Regions from separate parts of the Mesobacillus sp. AQ2 genome, predicted to be linked through region 2. Evidence: predicted binding sites of a transcription regulator. Region 2 holds the regulator's gene; the other holds the start of a gene.
What was found. The regulator LexA, encoded in region 2, represses DNA repair genes until DNA is damaged. The targets are predictions, from matches to a motif close to CGAACATATGTTCG.
Positions count from the first base shown of each region.

Region 1: the regulator LexA is predicted to act here: its motif matches at 4,883-4,896, upstream of QNH36_RS07515 (WYL domain-containing protein).

Region 1 covers NZ_CP126080.1:1,521,242-1,529,389, reverse strand. Annotated here, with positions in the region: gene QNH36_RS07545 (acetolactate synthase large subunit) at 1-774, opposite strand, end outside; gene QNH36_RS07540 (PQQ-dependent sugar dehydrogenase) at 1,171-2,574, shown strand; gene QNH36_RS07535 (YybS family protein) at 2,641-3,201, opposite strand; gene QNH36_RS07530 (cupredoxin domain-containing protein) at 3,379-3,768, opposite strand; tRNA gene QNH36_RS07525 (tRNA-Val) at 4,051-4,123, opposite strand; gene QNH36_RS07520 (NUDIX hydrolase) at 4,216-4,833, opposite strand; gene QNH36_RS07515 (WYL domain-containing protein) at 4,963-5,184, shown strand; gene QNH36_RS07510 (TRAP transporter permease) at 5,218-7,170, opposite strand; gene QNH36_RS07505 (DUF1850 domain-containing protein) at 7,160-7,696, opposite strand; gene QNH36_RS07500 (TAXI family TRAP transporter solute-binding subunit) at 7,877-8,148, opposite strand, start outside.
Region 2 covers NZ_CP126080.1:2,015,381-2,023,528, forward strand. Annotated here, with positions in the region: gene QNH36_RS09930 (hypothetical protein) at 1-262, shown strand, start outside; gene QNH36_RS09935 (nucleotidyltransferase domain-containing protein) at 351-1,157, shown strand; gene QNH36_RS09940 (hypothetical protein) at 1,265-1,681, shown strand; gene QNH36_RS09945 (GNAT family N-acetyltransferase) at 1,734-2,270, opposite strand; gene QNH36_RS09950 (hypothetical protein) at 2,257-2,790, opposite strand; gene QNH36_RS09955 (ATP-dependent DNA helicase) at 2,949-4,871, shown strand; gene QNH36_RS09960 (hypothetical protein) at 4,923-5,153, opposite strand; gene lexA (transcriptional repressor LexA) at 5,288-5,911, opposite strand; gene yneA (cell division suppressor protein YneA) at 6,066-6,380, shown strand; gene QNH36_RS09975 (YneB family resolvase-like protein) at 6,406-7,053, shown strand; gene QNH36_RS09980 (DUF896 domain-containing protein) at 7,131-7,364, shown strand; gene tkt (transketolase) at 7,685-8,148, shown strand, end outside.

The DNA.
Region 1 (8,148 bases), 490 kb from region 2:
TGGTACTAAATCATGGTCTTTGAATCCAAAGGTAAAGTAGTTAAGAGGATGATTTTTTGGTAAGACCCCTTTGGACATAAAACTGTTTGCCACTGGTACCCTAAGCAGTTCAGCAAAGGTTTGGAATGCTTCGCCAGCCCCTTGCCTAATTACGCCGTTCCCAATCAGGATAAAGGGTTTTTGACACTGTTTAAAAATTACTTCTGTTTCATCAATTTCCTCCATCGAAGGGACGACACTTGGCGCAGCTCTTTTAGGCATTGCTTTTCTGGAAATCGCCTCTGAAGCCAGGTTCTCTGGTAACTCTACCAGCACTGCTCCAGGCTTTTCACTTGCTGCTCTCCAAAAAGCGTTATGGATAATTTCTGGAACCGTTTCTGACTGTTTAATTTGAACGGACCATTTCGTTGCTGGTTCAAAGATTTTCACTACATCAATAAATTGATGAGACTGTTTATGCTGTCTTTCCATGCCGGCTTGTCCAGTTATCGCTACAACAGGTGAGCCATCCAATGTGGCACTTGCAACTCCTGTTAATAAATTTGTGGCACCAGGGCCCAGGGTAGCCAGGCAAACTCCAGGTTTCCCCGCTACCCTCCCATATACATCCGCCATAAATGCTGCCCCTTGCTCGTGGCGAACAGGAACATATTGGATCGAAGTTGATCTGGACAACGAGTCTGCTAGATCTAATACTTCCTTGCCGAATATCCCAAAAACGTACTTCACTCCTTCCGTTTCCAAACATTGAACAAGCAAATCAGAAGTTTTCATCGTTTCCCTCCAAAAAAATGTACTAATTTAATGGTTTCCTTTGATTACTGATTCATTCAGGGGAAATGATAAATTTTTAAAAACTAAAAAGCAGTATAAGTCATTCATCACAGCTTTGCGGAGAAAATCGAAAATGCTGATGAATTGTTTCTTATTTCTCGTTCATATTGTTTCACACTCAATTCACTCACAGGAAAGCTTATATAGGCCGCCTGCATTTATAAATAATGAAATGGAATGTGGAAAAGCTTTTCTCATATGTGCTAACTTACCTGGTTCTGCTGCTTTATAGCTGAGAAAAGGCTTCACCTGATCCATGACCCTAATCAGGTACTGTTAGAGGATTCCTGACCATATTCTTATAAAAGAAAACAATAAGCCGAGGTGAATATTTAATTGGAAAAAGTTAAGGTAAGTTTACGCCCTGTAGTAAGCAAGATCAATTTACCCACCATTATGAAAACAGCCATTTTACCGGGAGACTCAATTGAAAGATTATTTATTGCAACCCAAATAGGAGAAATTTTTTATATAGGTAACGGAGACATTAAAACTTTTTTAGATATTCGACCGCAAGTCCTTAAACTTGGTGATCAAGGTGGCGGATATGATGAGCGGGGATTATTAGGGCTTGCGTTTCACCCTCAGTTTTATTACAATGGTCTATTCTATCTTCATTATTCAGTAGCTGGAACACAAGGTCCAGGTGCACTTCCTGAAACTTCTATGCCTGACCCCTGTGACCCAAACACCCTAAATCGAAAATGGGATAATAGAGAAGTTCAATTTGATCATATTGATACAGTAGAAGAATGGATTCTCCAAATGAATGGACAGCCTCAAAAGAGACGAACATTGCTGAACTTAAGAAGGCCCTTTTTTAATCATAATGGTGTCAATAGCTTAAACTTTTCACCTGAAACAGGAAAACTGGTTTTAACAACAGGAGATGGCGGTTTAGGCTATGATCCATTTAATTTGAGTCAGGATGATATGGAAATCGCCGGTAAAGTAATTGAAATTGATGTAGTTAAAAATACATCTTTCAATAATCCACATGTTGCCAGTCGTTTTAATGAACTGCCTGCACAAGTTCAGCAAATACTTACGGTAATTGCCAAAGGAGTTCGCAATATACCAGGGATTTCATTTCAAAGGAATTATAATCATTATATTAAATATGTGGGGAATGTCGGACAGGATTTGACAGAATCGATTTATTCATTCATTCAGTATAGACCGATACCGGTCCCTGAACTTGTCATGAACTCCGGGACCACTCAGGAAATGTATATTAACTTTGGCTGGCGTGGCTGGGAAGGTGCTTTTCCTACTTCAATTATGAATGTCTGCTCTGCTAATTCGAATTCGGATAAGAAAACCATTGTTTATTACGATGAAGCAATTGAAACATCAGTCAGGCGGATTCAGCCATTAACTAGTTATTATCATAAAGATCCACGACCAGATAAGTTTGGCGGCACTTCCCTTACAGGAGTCCAACCATATATGGGGAAAGGGATACCGGCTTTAACGGGAAACATTTTGTTTACCGATTTAGCCCGCAAGGATGAATCGGCAACTTCAGTTAAAGGAGTATTAGCTTATTCTAAGGTAAGGCCAGACTGTAAACTAAATGATTATAGTATTATTGAAACTGACTATAATTTCGGATCTGAATCTGCTTATTATGTTAGTTTGGGAGCGAATCTGGACCAAACCAGATTATATTTGGGGGTTTATGGCTCGATGAAAGTGACTGACTTTAACAAGGGTACTATTTTTGAAATCATTCCTTGAATCTTGAGCCTATCTGATTTCTGAGGGCTTTATCTGCCAGGCAATAGTGAGTGGATTTAGGAGACACTAAATGATTAACCTTTTTAGTCTATTAAAAATGTTTAAAGCAATTTCAACCCATAACCAGCTATAAAGTAAAGCAAATAAAAGGATCCCCGCGGTTGTAAGAAATGAAAAGGAACCTGAAACGACTGGTCCTAAAACGGGAAAGTCGAAGATAAATAGCAAAATGATAATTCCCAGCATTAAAAAAATAGTCCCTGCCGCAATAATGCTTAATCTCTTCCTAAAAAACCAAAATGCTGCTCCTATGCCCAGTCCCAACAGTCCTGTTGTAAAGGCGAATACAATTAATTCACTTGGCTGCAGAATAAATAACAATATAATGGTCAGAAAGTAGGACATTACTCCAAGTGGAATGGAAAACATTGAACATAACAAAATAGGTGCAGTGGCGAGCGGACTAAAAAATAATCCTATACCTGGCAAAAAGCCTCCAGCTGCCTGTAGCATAACTGATATACAGGCAAAAAAAGACCCCAAAATGAGCTTCATCGTTTTATTGCGTTTTTTGAATATCAGTTTAGATAAACGCACTTCATTAGAAATAGGCTTAAAAAAATACAACTTTCCACCTCATCTTAAATGATATATGGCTCACCGTACCGTACATTATATTTATCATTATTAGAAGTGGAACTACTCTTATTGTTTCGAAAATAAAAAGGAGCATTGATGAGACACCCAAAAAGTTAGATTTCACTCTAACTTTTTGGGTACTCAATACATTATTTGCACTGCTTTTTAATTAACATTTACCTTCCCAACCATACCTTCCTGGAAGTGATACCGGCATATCAATTCATAAGTACCCTTCTGTTCTGGTTTCACGGAAATGTTTTTTTCTTTTCCTGGCTGGAGCTCGATGTCAATCCCAAGCTTTTCCACTGTAAATGTATGCTCTTTCTTCCCTTTGTTTCTCAATTTCAAGGTTGTAGTGATTCCGTTTGGAATGCTGATAACTTTTGGATTAAAGTAATTATCATTCAACTCTACCTCAATCATATTAACATTCTCCATTGGTTTAGTTGCAACACCAGTTTCGGCAAAACTACTATGTAAGCCTATTGTTGTCACAACCGTGAACAATGCTACAAACAAAATCAATCCTGTAACCAACTTTTTCACAGGCATTTGCTATCCCTCCTTTCCTAATCCTTATTTTTTTCTAAGTTAAATGAAATTATCACTCTAAATTAACGGGAAGCAGGAAGAAGGTATATTATCAGCAGCTAATAATAAAAAAGCTCAGTTAGGCATTGAGCTTAACTGAACATTTTGAAGGGAAAACGGCAATAAGTTTTGAAAAAGTAGTGGCTGATTGATTCCGCCTGCTTGTCTGGTAAAAGAAGTGTTGGCAAAACAAAAAAGCCTCCATCCCTTGTTATATAAGAGATGGGGGCTTTTTCAAAAGTATGATTCCTACTGGGTTCGAACCAGCGACCTCTACCCTGTCAAGGTAGCGCTCTCCCAGCTGAGCTAAGGAATCGTTCTAAGTTGTCCTATTTAATGAGGACATTAATTAATATATACTGGATTCAGTATAAAGTCAATAATTTTTCCCCATAAAAATTATCTGGATTATGAATTTCTTATACTTTGGATGACCCTTTTAATATACTCATCTTCATGAGGCACAAAATCCTTTTTGGAGGCCAGCATCTCTTTTGGTTTCTTTTCGCCTTCCTCACTTACCTTGAAACCTTTGAGCCTTATTTCACTGGATTTAGCAAACCATAGATCTTCAAAATCGGTCATGCTTGCCACCATGATCCCTGAGACCTCATCCTTTTGCAGCTGGAATTTTTCAAAAGGCTGATGTTCCTTGTACAAGAAAACATGGCATAGCTCTCGGTCAATGAATTCTGGACTGATCAGTGAATCTTTGATGGTACCTAAAGATTGTAAATCTTCAACAGTCACGTCGATTCCGAGTTCTTCCTTTACTTCCCTCAAGCCATCAAGAGGGCTTTCATTAGCCAGAATATGCCCCGCTGCAGTGATATCCAGCAAACCGGAATAATCTTTCTTAGCGGAACTGCGAACTTGAAAATAAAGAAAGTCATCTCCGTTTATCCGCTCTGCAAACCAGCAATGGAATGTCTCATGCCAGTGGCCAGCTTTATGTACACGGGACCTCGGTGCTGTTCCCAGGCAGGTCCCATGTTGATCAAAAATCCTAAGCATTTCGCTCTCCATCCATAACACCTCCATTCCAGATTATACCACTACCCATCCGCCAAAACAACGAACATTTGTTCTGAAATAATTGAATAAAGAACGAATGTTCGGGTATAATATAATTATAAAAGAAAAGGAGTGAATCACATGAATTTCCTTTTGGAAAAATCACTAAAAGAAAACCAGCCTGTTGAAATGATTTATTTTGCAGTCGATAACCAGATTACACAGCGTAGGATTATTGTAAAAGAGATCAGTGGGGATTACTTTAAAGCATTTTGTTTCCTTAGAAACGATGAACGTTTATTCAAGGTTGAAAACATCCTATCCATCATGCCAGAAAAACGGCACTTTCTTAAAACCAGTTAAAAAAGAAGCCCCCGGAATGAGGACTTCTAAAAATTAACTAACTGTATTTGGCTCAGGTGTATTGTGTCTCTTGATCAGAATTTGCAATGCAATGAGTAGAACAAAGGAACCAAGTCCGATTATATCAGTAATTTTTTCAGGATAAATCAGCATTAAGCCGCTTACAACTCCAATTATTCTCTCGTACCAGAACAATTTCCTCAGCCAGAAACCAATAATACCTGCACCAATCAGCATCATGCCGGCAAGTGCCGTAAACACCACCCAGATAAGGTAATACCATGTTGTATCAATCATTAACAATTCTGGAGACAATACGAACATATAAGGGATGATGAACGCTGCTATTGCCAGCTTTGCTGAGTTAACCCCTGTTTTTATTGGTTCACCGCCTGACACACCAGCTGCCGCAAATGCCGCCAGCGCTACTGGAGGTGTAATATCAGCGATGATCCCGAAATAGAATACAAATAAATGTGCAGATAAATCAGGTACTCCCAGCAAAATGATGGCCGGTGCTGCAATGGTTGACGTAATGACATAGTTTGCTGTTGTCGGTGACCCCATTCCTAATACCAGGGATGCAACCATTGTAAACGCCAGGGTGAGGAGTAAATGTCCTCCGGCAAGATCCAACAATCCATTGGCTAGCTTCAGGCCAAGGCCGGTTTTGGTTACAACCCCTACGATAATACCAGCAGCAGCAGTTGCAGCCGCAACACCTAACGCCGTGCGTGCCCCATCGACAAGCGCATCAATTACATCTCTGAAACCAATCCGGGTTTCTTTCTTTATCGCACTAACCACCACAGTAATAACAATACTCCATAGAGCGGCTCTCATAACACTCATTCCGCTTACCATCAGGACAATTACAGCCAATATTGGCAATAGCAAATAGATTTTAGCCAGAACTTCTTTGCGGTCAGGCATTTCTTCATCCTTCAATCCGCGCAGGCCGACCCGTTTTGCTTCAAAATGTGTCATGATCCAAATCCCGGTAAAATAAAGCAGCGCTGGAATGGCTGCAGCCTTAGCGATATCCCAGTATGTGATGCCGCCGCCAATGAATTCCACCATCAAGAAAGCAGCTGCACCCATGATAGGCGGCATAAGCTGGCCACCGGTAGAAGCAGCTGCTTCTACTGCTCCAGCAAATTCTTTACGATATCCGAGCTTTTTCATCATAGGAATCGTAAATGAGCCTGACGTGACTACGTTAGCCACGGAACTGCCGCTGATTGTTCCTTGCAATGCACTAGAAAAAATCGCTACCTTTGCCGGACCACCAACTCTTTTTCCAGCGATAGAAACAGCAAGATCGTTAAAATATTGGCCAACGCCTGTTTTCACTAGAAACGCGCCAAATAACAAGAATAAGAAGATAAACGTAGAAGAAACCCCTAATGGTGTTCCTAAGATACCTTCAGTTGTGAAGAACATTGTCTGGATCAAGCTGTCAAGTTCAAGTCCTCTGTGTGCGAGGAAACCCGGCATATATGGACCATACAATGCATAACCCAAAAACAGAACCGCAATAACCGTAATCGGCAGTCCTACCGTTCTCCTGGTCGCTTCGAGGACGAGTAAAACAGCAGCAAGACCAATGTAAAAATCAACCGGAGTAAGACGCCCAACCCTGTTTACCAGTTCATCAATCATTAATGGCCAATAGGCACCTACAGCTATTGCGATAATCGCCAGTAAAATATCGTACCATGCGACTTTATTATGTACACGGTCTTTTTTGCGTGCAGGAAATAAAATAAAAATCAGTGCAAGCGCAAACCCCAAATGGATGGACCTCTGCAACTGTGCCGTCAAAACCCCAAAGATGGATGTGTACAACTGGAATAGTGAGAATGACAGCAGCATAATGAATGCAATCATGCCCATAATTCCATTTAATTTCCTTGAGGCAGCTTCAGGATCGTATTTTTCCAGCAGCTCCTGCTGTTCCTGTTCAGATAAAGTTTCATTCTTCATGCTCAAGGATATTCACTCCTTTCATTTGCTGAATAACATTAATTTTCATTACTTGTATCCTTACTCTCGTTCCTGGTTCAATTGCCTTGGAAAGTGGAAAGGAGACTTTACCTTGCATAAACGTGTGATTAGCCCTCACCTTGCCGACTCGCAGGTCGAAGTGCTTAAACCTTCTTTCCATATTCTTTATACGGTACTTGCCATCCTGCATTTCAAAATGTTCCCCTTCTGCAATTTCTGATGGCATACCAATGGCAAAATCTTCATACTCCAATTCGTATTGCTGAATCTCATTTTGTTCGGTAATTTTATAGCTTTCAATTACATCGGACAAATGGATGGAATGTGTATACTTTATCTTAAACTTGTCCCCTTGTGCAATAGGTACATAGCATAGTATATCTTCTTCTTCAGGTTGAAGAAAAACAAGAGCTTGTTTATATGGAATATTGATTGAGATAATTAAAATTAACATAATGAGGAGCAACAGAACGAAGATCTTTTTATTGAATTTTATTGATTTCATTATCCATTCCTCGCCTGTCTGATATCGCTCAAAGAGGTTTGATAAATATTCAGTAAAAAAAGACCGGAATAGAGTTCGGTCTGTTCTTTAGTGGAACCTCCGGAGTACAAATGCAGTCCAGAAATATTTATTGACCGGGCAAAATCCACAAAAGGATTTTGTCCGGTCGGGTTTTGAATATTACTCAGCAGCTTTGATTCCTTTTTCATCAAAATACTTCTGTGCTCCTGGGTGTACGTCAATACCTACACCATTCAAAGCATTTTCAAGCTTAATTTGCTTAGCTTTTGCATGTTGTACCTGGTCAAGGTTTTCAAAAATTGATTTAGTGATATCGTAAACAACTTCATCTGAAAGATCAGACTTTACTACCAGCATTGCCAGAACAGCAACAGTTGGCACATCGGAACCCAACTTATAAGTTCCTGAAGGTACTACTTCTTTTGCGTAGT
Region 2 (8,148 bases):
GCAAATTTATTCGCGTTTCACAAATAAACAAACTCTTTACTTACAAAGCAAGGCAGACAGTTCAAAGTGGATTGAGATGCATATCTATCAGGACGAAAAAAGCTATACTGACAGTATTCATGCCGTTGATCAACAGCCTGGAATCAATGATTTTTACAAACGGTTCCTTGAAGTCATTACCTCAGTGGAAGAGTTAAAAGAAGATGATTATAACATCATAAATCTCAATGTTAAATCATCAAGTTTTGATTTAGGGGGTTAATTAAACAGCATTAAGTAATGATGTATTATCATAATAAAGGAGTGATATATAATGTGCGGGATTAGAAACTAAGCATTTTGAAAGGGATATGAATTTATCGAGAGACCGTCATGAAGTTTTACTAAAAGCAGTTGCAGACTTTACTGGCGATGAAAAAGTAAGGGCAATTTATCTTGGCGGGTCATTGGCAAAAGGAAATTATGATAACTATTCAGATATAGATTTACATATTATTGTTGAGGATATCAGTCTGGAAGATTTTATTCGCAATAAAAGGCAGCGCTCTTTGAATTGGGGAAATGTTTTATTTTTTGAAGACAGTCACCCGGATTCACCAGTTGTGGTCGCACATTTTGATTCCTTTGTTAAAGCGGACACTTGGTATAAAACTAAAGGACAAGTGAAGCCTTCAATTTGGCTGAAAGGCTTGGAGGTTTTGTATGATCCTGGTGATATATTAACAGATATTTTCGAAGAATCTTCAAGGATTGAAATTGTGTTAGATTCAGAAGCTGTTGAGTTTTGGAAAGGTAAGATATTGGCTTTTTACCATGAAACATACCGCGCTGTAATGCGAAAAGATTGGTACTATGCATTGGCAAACCTGGACCGGGTAAGATGGTTGATTGCTGGCGGCTGGTATATGGAAGCCGGCAATCATCTGGATTCTTCATATGGTGTTTGGTCTAAGGTTGAAGGAGAAAGAAGTTTATTGAATGAGCGGCAATTATCCTTGCTGGCCAAATGGCATTGTAAAAGAGAAAAGGAACAAATTTTGGGGGCATTAACATTAATGTTTCCAGAAGTAATGAGATTATATAGAGTTCTACATAAAAAGGCAGGACTGGAAACGGATGAAGAAGAGTTCAGGAGAATCATTGAAATGGTGTTATGATACTGGCTTCACTATTTTGAATGATATTCCAATTATAAGTGCTAAGAATCATGGATGCTAATCCAACATTGTAGTATCTATTAGAATAGTGCAATCGAGGGGATTAAATGAAAAAGCTTGCTATTTTAACAATGATCCTAATAATATTCATGACTGGCTGCAGTTCAGATTTCCAACCGCAATTGACCAGGGTTGATGTGCAAAAACTAACAAAGGATGGCAATAAAGACGGTGAGGAGAGAATAATTGCTTCTAAAGATGAGCTCCAAACTCTAGAGCAAGCGTTCCAAAAAATCAAATGGTCCCCAAAGACGAAGCCGGAAATGACAAGGAAAGAAGATGTACTGGCGGTTTTCTTCATCCAGGAAGAGAAAAATATGCCGGAAAGCTTGTATGAATACCGAGTATGGTTTGAGGGAGAAACTGCCACCATTATCAGCAGAATGGAAAACGAAGGGTATGGAAGGTTAACAGATAAAACTGAAGTTCATGACCTGGAATCAGCATTGCTGCCAGGTGAATAGGTCATTGCTTTTAGGGTCACAAAAAGAAAAAGTGCCAATACGAGCACTTTTTTCAGCTTACTGCACTAAAAGCTGGGGGATATTCTATTTTTCCTTCTAAACCATTCAATGAGCCCTGCTCAAGCTCGATTGCCATGAACACTTCATTTGGTACTGGAAAGGGAGCGTTGACACCGAAATTCTTCGAGGGCTGAAACCCGAATTTAGGGTAAAAATTCGGATGGCCAAGTACAAATACATGTTGATATCCTAAAGACTTGCATTTATTTAAACCTTCCTTGACGAGTGCTGAACCGATTCCGCTATTTTGATATCCGGGCTTCACAGCCATTGGAGCGAGAGCGATTGTTGGGATCACTCCTTTTTTTGCAAGAAGACTGATGATGCTGAAAAGAATATGTCCGATGATTTCTCCGTTCTCGTCAACAGCTACCATGCTTAAGTCAGGAATGAAATTTTCGGAATCCCTGATTAGTTCAACCAAACGTGCTTCATTTTCACCATTTACAAAAGCCGCTTGATTTAAAACCCTGATACCATGAATATCTTTAATAACTTCAGAACGAATAAAATAATCATCGCTCTTCATATTTCTTAAACTCCCTCCATACCAAATTAGAAGTTTTGGAGTCAGAATCAGAAAATTCCCGGTAATAACGCTTTTCATTTTCACCCGAAATTGAGTCGATATCATTTAACAACATAACTAGAAACTCCCTATCTTTGTTGATTTGCTCTTCAATTTGTGTGTAATCTCTGCCATTTCTAATATTGAACGCTAAGTGCTTATAATGGTCTGCAAGTTGATCCCAGACTTCTCCTAAATTTGAAATCTTTCCATTCATCATATAATATTGTCGGCTTAGAATAGAGAGTTCCCCTAGATGACTGGCAAACGTGAATTCGCCATCCTCTTCTTTCAAGATCTTTATCCATAGGGTCGGATCAGCATCGTTCTCCAGTAGAAATATAGAGTCTCTTACTGTCCGCTGGAATTCAGATCCTGCCTGAATTTCTAGGTCAGTGATTTTTTTATACTGATAAAGATTGAGTAAAATCAATGCAGCAAGAATGAATTTGGTCAGGTTTATAAAATATTTAGTTTTCATATGACCACTCCTTTGTATAAAGTTGAGATAATAATAACAGAAAATTCCAAAAGGGCAATCAGAATTTTTACCAGAATGAATTCTTTCACTTCCAGCACTTTTTTCTGTTATGATTAAAACTGGCTTTTTGCCAGAATCAATTTTCAAGGAGAACCTGAATGACAAAAAATCTTCCATTTACCATCACTAAAAATGATACATTCTTTGATTTATTAGGGGATTACATTGGTGATGTTTTTTATGATATTTTGCCTGAAAAGGGCTATGAGTTGCGCGACGAACAGATTTATATGGCTTTCCAGGTGGAACAGGCCTTTAAGAACAAAGGGATTGTGTTTGCGGAAGCTGGTGTAGGAACAGGCAAGACATTCGTTTACTTGATTTACGCGATCCTCTACGCTCGTTATATGGGGAAGCCTGCAATTGTATCCTGCTCAGATGAAACACTGATCGAACAGCTTGTAAAAGAGGGCGGAGACATCGAAAAACTCGAGCAGGCATTGGGACTTAAAGTGGACGTCCGGCTGGCAAAAGCGAGAGAGCAATATGTATGTATCAAGAAGCTTGATGAGCTTTCGAACACCTCTGACGACATGGAAATTCTTGATGTCCATGACCAACTGCCAGATTTTATTTTTGATGAAGGCATTTCCATGAATTCATTCAGCCGGTACGGTGACCGAAAGGAATATCCTTGGGTCACCAATGAAAAATGGTCTCAGATGGCGTGGGATCCACTTCAGCAATGCTCGACATGCAGCTGGCGCCATCGCTGCGGGCAAACATTGAATCGTGATTACTACCGGCATGCCGGAGACTTGATTATTTGTTCTCATGATTTTTACATGGAGCATGTGTGGACAAAAGAATCACGGAAAAGAGAGGGCCAGATGCCTTTGCTGCCTGAAGCGAGCACCGTCATATTTGATGAAGGTCATCTGCTTGAATTCGCAGCGCAAAAAGGGCTGACATACAGATTTAATTCGCAAACTCTGACGACTGTGTTAACAGGCTATATGCATCAGGATGTCAGGGAGGAATCTCTCTATTTAATCGAGGACATCATAGAGCTGCATGACTCATGGTTCGACCTGCTGGTTGAGAACTCTACTGCTGTTGAGGGTTCGAATCGAAAAGAAGTTGCGAAGCATCCTGCAATCAGGAAGACAGCTGAAACTTTGGAAAAGAAGGTCAGCGAATTAATGGACCAGCTGGTATTTGACGCAGAAATGTTCCTGATTGATGAATACCACTTAAAAATCATGGAAGAATATCTCGAGTTTTTTGCATATGGTCTATCGATCTTCCTGAAGAACGATGAAGGGATTTTCTGGCTTGAAGAGAATGAAGTTCAGTCTTCACTCGTCATCATGCCTCGTCTGGTAGAGGACATTCTGAAAAAAGAAGTTTTTGCACAAAATATCCCGTTTGTTTTTTCTTCAGCAACTTTATCCCAGGTAGGGGACTTCAACTATATAGCGAAGAGTCTCGGAATTGAAAAATATACTTCCTTCACGGTTGCATCACCGTTTGATTATCAAGAGCAAATGGAAATTAAAGTGCATGTTCAGGATGCTGAAAATCAAAAATGGGAGAAAATAGGTACGGATCTGCGTACTGCAAGCGGGAGCTCACTGGTTTTGTTTTCTTCCATGCAGGAAATGGAAAGGTTCAGAGTATGGTCCGATCAACAGGAGTGGGATTTTGACATCCTGTTTGAAGGCGACCGTGAGATTAGTGAAACCGTAAAAGACTTCCAGAATGTCAAAAGCACTGTACTTTGCTCATACAGTTTATGGGAAGGTCTTGATGTCCCCGGTGAATCATTGACCCAGGTCATCATTGCTTCATTGCCATTCCCGCCTCATGACCCGGTCTTCCAGGCAAAAAGGAAGCATGCGGCCAACCCTTCTGCAGAAGTAGACGTTCCATACATGCTGCTTCGGTTAAGACAGGGAATAGGCAGGTTGATCAGGAGCAGCCAGGACGAAGGTGCCGTCCATTTATGGCTTACTGGTAAGCAAAAAGCAGAATTTATGGAAGAAATAACAGCAGTGCTTCCTGTTAGTGGCATTCATTAGTATAGGGGAAATCCCGAAAGGTCCAAGCCTTTCGGGATTTTTTTGCGGAAATTAGTCTCTGCATCCGCACTTTCTATCATCGCGGTCACGATCATTCTCATCCTGAGCACCAGCAACCAAGTCATTGATAATGCAACGACGGTCAGCACGGCAAAGATCTTCAAAATCAATTGTCGCCCTTACCTGTTTGTTGTTGCGGTTAGAGTAAAAAACTCCTGCTGAATCGTTATTATTAGATTGGATCCCATTCGAGCTTAAACTTCTTCCATAGCTAAAATACACGATATCTTATTCGGAAAGGGACAAGTTGTCAGGGCTTGTACCTACTTTGGAAAGGAATATGCTTTTTTCATAGAACCTTTAAAAAAATAAAAGTTTGATAGAACGAAAAAAAGCAAGCGGAGTCCGCTTGCTTTTTAGTGCATATGACGGTATACACCAATGACTTTACCAAGAATCGATACATTCCGAAGGATAATCGGTTCCATTGATGAATTTTCCGGCTGGAGCCTGAAATAGTCCTTCTCCTTGAAGAAACGTTTAACAGTTGCTTCGTCATCCTCAGTCATTGCTACTACAATGTCTCCGTTATTGGCTGTCTTTTGCTGCTTGACGATTACATAATCTCCATCCAGGATACCAGCCTCTATCATACTGTCACCCATGATTTCGAGCATGAAAACCTGCTCATCATGAGGAACAAGGCGGTCTGGAAGCGGGAAGTATTCTTCAACATTCTCAATAGCCGTAATTGGCATACCGGCTGTTACTTTACCGACAACAGGCACGTTGACAACATTATATTTAGGGATACGGTTTTCCTCTTCGATTTCCAGTATTTCAATTGCACGCGGTTTTGTTGGATCGCGTCTGATCAGCCCTTTGCTTTCGAGCCTTGCAAGGTGGCCGTGTACCGTGGAACTTGATGCCAGTCCAACTGCTTCGCCGATTTCACGTACGGATGGCGGATATCCTTTTTTCTTGACTTCACCTTTTATGAATTCAAAAATATCTTGTTGCCGCTTTGATAACTTTGTCATATTCACGCACCTCGTATTTTTTCTTGTCCTAATTATACCATGTCTATTTGATAGATACAAACATAAGTTCGAATTTTGAGTTGACACAAAACAAATGTTCGTATTATAATAAAAATCAAATAGGCGAACATATATTCGTTAGGGAGTGTCGATTATGAAAAGACTATGGGAAAACTATTCTTACGCTTTAATCCTTCTTGCTGTCAGCCTGATTTTTTCGCTGGTGGCAAAAGCAAATTTACATAACGATGATGCATACATAACTGTTACTATAGAAGAAGGGCAGTCACTATGGGAGATTGCAGAGACGTACGCCAGTGAGCATCGTTTATCGAAAAATGATTTCGTGAGCTGGGTAGAAAAGGAAAATGGGATTGTTGGAGAAAGGGTTTTTCCGGGAGATGAACTTGTCATCCCGGTGACGGCTGAATATCTGGAGCCAACACAGATTGCCGGGGCTGAAAGATAATTTGTACATAGAATCAGGTGACAGCATGAAAGCGATTATTTATTGCCGGGTAAGTACCACGAAAGAAACGCAGGAAACTTCGCTTGCCAGGCAGGAGGAAGAATTGCTCCGCCTTGCAGAACAGTATGGATTTGAAGTGATGAACATCATCAAGGAACAAGCCAGCGGGTATGACCTTGAAAGGGACGGGATCCTTGAACTGCTGGAGCTGATAAAGGACAAGTCAGTCGGTGCCGTATTGATTCAGGATGAGACCAGACTTGGCAGGGGTAATGCAAAGGTAGCTATTCTCCATTGCATATTAAAGGAGAACGTTAAGTTATACAGCATCTCTCACAGCGGGGAACTTCAGCTTTCTGAATCGGATTCCATGGTGCTCCAGATTGTCAGTATGGTAGAAGAATATCAGAGGAAAATCCATAACATAAAGATTAAACGCGGAATGAAACGTGCGGTTGAACATGGATACAAGCCTCAGCGCAATCTCAAAAATCAGGGCGAGCATTCCGGCAGGGAACGTAAAGATATGCCGATAGCAGAGATTGTCAGGCTGCGGAATAATGGCCTTACTTTTGCTGAAATTGCCGCTACTCTGAAAGGATTTGGCTACAATGTATCCAAGGCAACAGTGAATCGGCGATACCTTGAACATATAGAATCAAATGAGGAATGAGGCTCCTTTCTTGTAAAACTAGAAAAAATTTAGTAAGATGTCATTTGACGTAATTTTTTACACAAAGGAGCTTTACAATGCTATCAAGTGATAAAATTGCTAGAATCAATGAACTGGCAAGGAAAGCAAAAACATCAACGCTGACAGAAGAGGAAGCAAAGGAACAGACAAAGCTTCGAGCCGAGTATCTCCAGTCATTCCGTTCTTCTATGCTGAATACACTAAAGGGAGTTACCATTGTTGATCCAGAAGGCAATGATGTTACACCTGAAAAACTAAAAGAAGAAAAATTGAAGAATAAACTTCATTAATATATTCAATTTGGAATACATGAGAGAATGTATTCCATTTTTATTTTGGAAGCATGACAGATGAAAAAACTGAATGTTATATTCGACTACTGAAGTGAAAAATCAGCAATGGAACAATTTTAAAGGCCTCTTAGCTTCTATGTCAAAATCTATATTCCGTCTTCATCTGAAGCGTTTGCTTACATAAGTACAGCGAGTATGTGTCAAAATAAATAACAATACGGCGTTTTCTGTCTCCTTCAGGCATAATTTGTTGTATAATAATTTCTCTCGCTATAATATTAATGATGTAGCCAGTACCTATAGAAAGGATGTATTAAATGTTTAAAGAAATTGATATGCTTTCAATTGATTCCATTCGTACTTTATCAATTGATGCGATTGAAAAAGCAAATTCCGGCCATCCAGGCATGCCGATGGGGGCAGCACCGATGGCTTACACATTATGGACTCGTTATATGAATATCAACCCTAAGAATCCAGAATGGTTCAACCGCGATCGGTTTGTCTTGTCTGCCGGACACGGATCTATGCTGCTATACAGCTTACTGCACCTTGCAGGTTATGATCTATCAATGGAAGATATTAAGCAATTCCGTCAGTGGGGAAGCAAGACACCAGGACATCCTGAGTTTGGACACACTGCCGGTGTAGACGCAACAACCGGACCGCTTGGCCAGGGAATTGCCATGGCGGTTGGTATGGCGATGGCTGAACGTCACCTGGCTGCTGTTTATAATAAGGATAACTACAATATCGTTGATCACTATACATATAGTATCTG